2 regions of the Pseudobutyrivibrio sp. AR14 genome follow, and region 2 is predicted to be linked to the other one. Evidence: riboswitches for the same ligand, from Rfam matches in the RefSeq annotation. Region 2 holds a riboswitch; the other holds the start of a gene.
The links. Region 2 has a riboswitch for FMN ahead of ribD (bifunctional diaminohydroxyphosphoribosylaminopyrimidine deaminase/5-amino-6-(5-phosphoribosylamino)uracil reductase RibD). Riboswitches for the same ligand answer to the same signal wherever they lie in the genome.
Positions count from the first base shown of each region.

Region 1: it holds a riboswitch for FMN, as region 2 does, so the genes downstream of both, BLP50_RS08335 (ECF transporter S component) here and ribD (bifunctional diaminohydroxyphosphoribosylaminopyrimidine deaminase/5-amino-6-(5-phosphoribosylamino)uracil reductase RibD) in region 2, are expected to answer to the same signal.

Region 1 covers NZ_FMUY01000007.1:125,883-129,298, forward strand. Annotated here, with positions in the region: gene BLP50_RS08330 (heavy metal translocating P-type ATPase) at 1-1,564, shown strand, start outside; FMN riboswitch at 1,614-1,745, shown strand; gene BLP50_RS08335 (ECF transporter S component) at 1,848-2,468, shown strand; gene eno (phosphopyruvate hydratase) at 2,755-3,416, shown strand, end outside.
Region 2 covers NZ_FMUY01000004.1:134,005-137,420, forward strand. Annotated here, with positions in the region: gene ribE (riboflavin synthase) at 1-111, opposite strand, end outside; gene ribD (bifunctional diaminohydroxyphosphoribosylaminopyrimidine deaminase/5-amino-6-(5-phosphoribosylamino)uracil reductase RibD) at 111-1,208, opposite strand; FMN riboswitch at 1,436-1,550, opposite strand; gene BLP50_RS05010 (AraC family transcriptional regulator) at 1,603-2,430, opposite strand; gene BLP50_RS05015 (GNAT family N-acetyltransferase) at 2,432-3,181, opposite strand; gene BLP50_RS05020 (zinc metallopeptidase) at 3,202-3,416, opposite strand, start outside.

The sequences.
Region 1 (3,416 bases), on a different contig from region 2:
TAGAGTAGGACGAGACACTACATTGTCTCAGATTATTCAGATGGTCAGCGATGCAGCAGCCACAAAGGCTCCTATTGCCAAGATAGCAGATAAGGTATCAGGAGTTTTTGTCCCAGTAGTGATTGCTATTGCGATTGTTACATTTATTATATGGATGCTTGTTGGCCAGACATTTGGCTATGCACTTGCGAGAGCAATTTCTGTACTTGTAATCAGTTGTCCATGTGCCTTAGGACTGGCAACTCCCGTTGCAATCATGGTAGGAAATGGAATGGGAGCCCGCCATGGAATCATGTTTAAGACGGCAGTATCCCTTGAGGAGACTGGCAAGATTCAGATAGTTGCCCTGGATAAGACAGGCACAATTACAAAGGGCGAGCCAAAGGTTATCGGATTTTTCGAGGCAGAGGGTGTGGAAGATATCGATTTGCTTAGAGCGGCTTTTGCCATTGAAAACAAATCAGAGCACCCACTTGCAAAGGCAATAGTAGAGTACGGTCTTGAGCTTTCAGAGGAGCCGGCGGAGGTTACAGATTTTAAGACTGTTTCAGGAAATGGCCTTATGGCAAAGCTTGATGGACAGATGGTATACGGAGGCAATTACCAGTTTGTTTCTGAAAATGTTCAGATACCAGACTATGCTAAGAGCCTTGCTGAGGAGCTTTCTGAAAAGGGTGAGACACCACTTTTCTTTGCACAGGAAAATGGATTCCTTGGAATCATCTCTGTTGCAGATGTTATAAAGGAAGATTCGGATGTTGCCATCAAGGAGCTTAAAAATCTTGGCATCCACGTGGTAATGCTCACTGGAGACAATGAGCGGACAGCAAGGACAATTGCTGAGGATGTGGGCGTAGATGAGGTCATCGCCGGTGTGAAGCCAGATGGCAAGGAAGCTGTTATCAAGAAGCTTCAGAAGTTTGGCAAGGTGGCTATGGTAGGTGATGGAATAAATGACGCTCCAGCCCTTACCAGAGCTGACATGGGAATAGCAATAGGCGCAGGTACTGATGTGGCAATAGATGCAGCGGATGTGGTACTTATGAAAAGCAGAATTTCAGATGTGGTGGCAGCCATCAGGCTTAGCCGTGCCACACTAAGGAACATTCATGAGAATCTATTCTGGGCATTTTTCTACAACATAATAGGAATTCCACTTGCAGCAGGAGCCTATATCCATGCATTTGGATGGACGCTGAATCCTATGTTTGGAGCAGCTGCCATGAGCTTATCAAGCTTTTGCGTAGTTACAAATGCACTGAGACTGAATCTTTTTGATCCATTCAATAAAGGAAATGACAGACCACTTAAAAATTCACTTGGTCATGAACCATTATTAATTAAGGAGGACAATAACAAAATGGAAATCACAGTAAAGGGAATGATGTGCCAGCACTGCGAGGCACACGTAAAGGAAGCACTTGAGAAAATCTCTGGAGTAGAGGAGGCAGTTGCTAATCACGAGGCAAATCTCGTAACACTTAAGACATCTGCTGAGGTATCAGAGGCAGACCTTAAGGCAGCCGTAGAGGGCGCCGGATACGAATTCTGCGGAGTTAAATAAATGATTGATTAATTGCGCACAATGTAGTATAGTATTGTAGAATTAAATAGGAAATCTTCAGGGCAAGGTGCGAAGGCTTAGGCTTTCAATTCCTGACCGGCGGTATAGTCCGCGAGTCCTTAGGGACTGAACTGGTGTGATTCCAGTACCGACAGTATAGTCTGGATGGGAGAGGATAAATAAAGTAATACATTTATTTTTGAGTATAGGCCCTGATTTTATCAGGGCTTTTTTATTTGTTAATCCAATGGAGATTCCTAGAGATATATTTAGGAGGTGTGCTATGGACACAACAGAAACAGTTAAGATCAACAACAATAAAGTAAATGTTAGGAGTATGACAGTAACAGCTATGCTTTCGGCTATTGCCTTTGTATTGATGTTTTTGGATACAGCAGTTCCATTTGTTCCAAATTTCATCAAGCTTGATGTGTCAGAGCTTCCAGCTCTTATGGCATCATTTGCACTTGGCCCAGTTTATGGCGTAGTAGTTTGCTTGATCAAGAATCTTCTTCATTTATTTATGACAACAACAGGTGGTGTAGGCGAGCTTTCAAACTTTATCTTAGGCGTAGCCTTTGTTTTGCCAGCTGGTCTTATTTATTACAGAAAGAAGACAAAGAAGAATGCGATTTTAGGTGCATTTGTTGGCGCTTTTTTAATGGCTGCAATCAGCTTCCCATCAAATCTCTTTATCGTATATCCTGTATACTATAATTTCATGCCAAAAGATGTTATTATAGGAGCATATCAGGCAGTTGCTCCATTTGCTGAGATTAAATCAATCGAGCAGTGCTTATTATTCTTCAACGTACCATTTACATTTGTAAAGGGTCTCATCTCAGCAATTATTACAGTACTTATTTATCAGCCACTTAGACCTCTTCTTAAGGGCAAAAATTAACGAGAAAAATTCTCATTTACTGAAGGTTTATAGTTATTGCGAATTCAAAGGAGTTCTGCTAGTCTACTTATAGTTAGAATATGCTAACTATGTGTAAATCATTGCAGAGCTCCTTTTTATTATTTTCAAATAATAATTATTTGTGTGATTGCTACTCACATGATTGCACTTGCAGGAATTGCTACTTCCTGCAATGTGTAGGAGCTCTTCTTCTCTAGATTTATTCGCTCTTTAAAGAGATTGAATAGATAACTAAAAATAATTTTATAGTGAAAGGAAGGATTTTATGGATTACTTAGAGATTGAAAAGGTAATTGGTAGAGAGATTCTTGATTCAAGAGGAAATCCAACTGTTGAATGTGAGGTTACACTTGTTGATGGTACTGTAGGCCGGGGTATGGCTCCTTCAGGTGCTTCTACTGGTGAGTTTGAGGCTTTGGAGCTTCGCGATGGAGATAAAGGCAGATATTTAGGTAAGGGTGTAAAAAAGGCAGTTGCAAATATTAATGGACCAATTGCTGATGTAATTTGCGGAATGGATGCATCAGATATTTATGCTATCGATGCAGCTATGATTAAGGCTGACGGCACAAAGGATAAGTCAAACTTTGGCGCAAATGCTATCCTTGCAACTTCAATCGCATGTTGTCGTGCAGCAGCAACATCACTTGAGATTCCTCTTTATAAATTTTTAGGTGGTATTCAGGGAACAAAGCTTCCAGTACCAATGATGAACATTTTAAATGGTGGTGCTCATGCAGATAGCGCTGTTGATACACAGGAATTTATGATTATGCCAGTTGGCGCTCCTTCATTTAGCGAGTGCTTACGTTGGTGTGCAGAAGTTTTCCATGCTCTTAAGGCTATTCTCAAGGAGATGGGAGACGTTACAGCAGTAGGTGATGAGGGTGGTTTCGCACCTAACTCACTTAAGAATGATGATGAAGC
Region 2 (3,416 bases):
CAGGTGGATATCCTCCAAAATCTTTTTACATGCAATAGTAATACGCTGTTCCTTAGGACCTTTAACAATTCTCCTAACACTGCCCAGCTCTTCAACTATTCCCGTAAACATCAGTAAATCACCTCATTTTCTATAACCAAATCTTCACCCAGCCAGCTGGTATTAATTGGATTTAGCCTTATTGCATCGTTGATGCTTTCTATGCCTGCCCCTTCTACTGGTGATTTGCTGCTTCCTCCAAAAATCTTTGGAGCCATGTGGATATGTATCTCATCCACTATTTTTGACTTGAGGGCACTATAATTAATAGTTCCTCCCCCCTCAATCAGCACGCTATCAATTCCTCTATTGGAAAGCTCCACCATCAGAGCATTTAAATCGATTCCCTGCTCAGTTTTCGGTAATTTCAAAACCAAGCAGCCCCTTTTTTCTAACTCAGCGACCTTAGCCTCATCTTTCGATGTGGTTGCAATGATAGTTTTTATGCTATCTGCTGTTTGAACGATCTTTGATTCAATTGGAGTTCGTAAATGGGAATCGCAGATAATTCTTATTGGATTAACAGCCGGCTCATCTAATCGACAATCCAACATTGGATCATCCATAATTACCGTAGATACGCCAACCATAATTCCCGACAATCTATTTCTCAGTCTATGAACATTTTTTCTTGCCTCAGCTCCAGTTATCCACTTTGACTCACCTGTTTTTGTGGCTATCTTGCCATCAGCAGTCATTGCGTATTTCATAACAACATATGGCTTTCCTGTTGCCATGTATTTATTAAAAATTCTATTGAGATTCTTGCATTCTTTTCCTAGAAGTCCTACTTCAACTTTGATGCCACTGGACCTTAAAATTTCGGCTCCTTTTCCTGCAACCACAGGATTCACATCAAGTGTTCCAATCACCACTCTTTTGATTCCATTCTCAATAATAGCTTCTGTACATGGAGGTGTTTTCCCGTAGTGGCAACATGGCTCTAAGGTTACATACATTGTTGCTCCTTTTGCTGAGTTTCCTCTTTTTTTACAATCCTTAAAGGCATTCCTCTCAGCGTGAAGCTGTCCATATTTTTCATGGTAGCCCTCGCCTATAATCACACCATCTTTGACTATTACTGCTCCCACCATGGGATTCGGATTTACGAATCCCTCTCCTCGTCTGGCAAGCTCGATTGCTCGTTGCATATAAATTTTATCTTCCATAATTCCTCCTATTTTTAAGATTCTATTCAGCCCCCATTCCCAAAATCGCAGTTCCACTGCTTTCCTCTTGCTCATGTGGTTCTCGTAAATAGAATCAAAAAAGCCTTGGATTTCTCCAAGGCTAAAATACGTAGCTTCCGTTTCAAACTTTTGCATGAAACATCTACCCTTATAAATTAAAAAGCTCTGAGACATAAAATCTCAGAGCCATAAATTCAAAAGTAAACTACCATCTTCTTTCATCCAGACTATACTGTCGGCTTCGGAATCTCACCGAATCATGCCAAAAGGCTCGTGGGCTATACCACCGGTAGGGAATCACACCCTGCCCTGAAGACATCTATTCAATTGAAATGATTGTAACTAAACAATATATCAAAGTCAACAGCTATGATTATTTATTCTTGCGATATTCGCTAGGTAACACACCATATTTGTCTCTAAAAGCATTGGAAAATGCCTTTGAATTAGGGAAGCCATTGCCTAGCGCAATATCTACTATCTGGCCGCCTGTCTCCTCTAATTCTCTAACTGCATGCTCAAGTCTGATGCCAAGAAGATAATCCTTGAAATTGATGCCCGCATGCTTTTGGAACATTCTCGATAGATATGATGGTGAATAACTAAACTGCTCTGCCATCATCTCAAGAGAAAGAGGCTCAGCATAATGATCCTTCATATATCTAGTAATATTTGAAAGCTTCTTAAGCTGCTTGTTGCTCTTTAAAATGTCTTCATTTACATTGAACTTTCTGTATTTGGTAACAAGAATATACAAAAGCTCATAGTAAAGACTGAGGACCTGAAGGCGATAACCCTCCTCCCCTTTTGTATTGATAAGATACATCTCCTGAAGAAGAGTAAACACTCTGTGGTCAGTCTCTCTATCTCCATGGGAGAACCAAATGAACTGATCATCTGTAAAATAATCCGCAAATGTGTCCTGTGGAATCTGTAGAACCACTGTCCTATTAGGGTTTGGGGCTGCAATGCTATGCACCTCATTACTATTTACAATAACAAATTCGCCTGCGCTAAGAGGGAACTTCTTCTCGTGAAGAGTAAAGTCAAGCTTGCCCTCCCATACTGCAAAAATCTCTATCGAACGGTGCCAATGCTTATCTCTTGTATAATTACCATTTGCTCCTTCAAATGAAAAAAGTTTGAAAGGTAATCCCGCATCTGTAACAACCACCTCGTGCTGATAAGCTTTTAAATCCATACTATCCTATCTCCCTAAAATATCTACAATCTCCATCCAGCTCGAAGCCAATATGTGAAAACCCCAACTTTTTCAATAATCCCCTGCTTGCAACATTATCAGGGTCGCATCTAGCCACAAGACTCGTCAAGGAAAATCTATCCCTTGCCAGTCTAATGATCTCAGAGCACACCTCAAAGGCAAGCCCCTGCTTCCATCTATCAGGGGAGATACAAAAACCAAGCTCCGCCTGATTCTCTCTGTCACAGGATTCTCTAACTTCAATACCTGCTCTACCAACTAGTTTGCCAGTAGCTTTATCAAAAATCAACCACATTCCAAATCCATATAATTTATAGATATATTGAATGTAATTCTCCTCGTATTGCCGCTCCTCTTCGTACTCAAAAAGGGGCTCCATATATTCTACAATTCCAGGATTATCATATAGCTCAAACAAGCTATCTAAATCATCCATGGAAAACTCTCTAATAATAGTCCTGTCAGTCTCGGATATAAAAAGCGGAAGTCCTACGCATCTACGATATATATCCTCATAGTCCTGATCATCAACCTCGTCTGGATCAATTAAAATATGGTCACACTTAAGCATAGTAACACCATCATGTTCAAATGCCACCACCGGCTGCTTTTTCTCATTACAAGCATCTATAACAGCCTGATTATCTGTTAAAACCAAAGTCCCTTCTGGATAATCAAAATGAAGGGACTCTATATCTGTCACTTTAACTACATCATGCAAATACTTCAAATTAATCTCCTAATAAATGACTAATCATCTCTGCTTCTGCCGTTTACTAATAGCACTAGTCTAAGAAGCTGCATAATAGTTGTAAACAACGCTGCTACATATGTCATAGCTGCTGCCTTCAGCACCTTTGTAGCACCTCTATGCTCCTCACCCTCAAGGATTCTGTCCTGCTCTAAAATCCTAAGTGCTCTTGCGCTGGCATCAAACTCAACTGGCAAAGTAATAAGCTGAAACA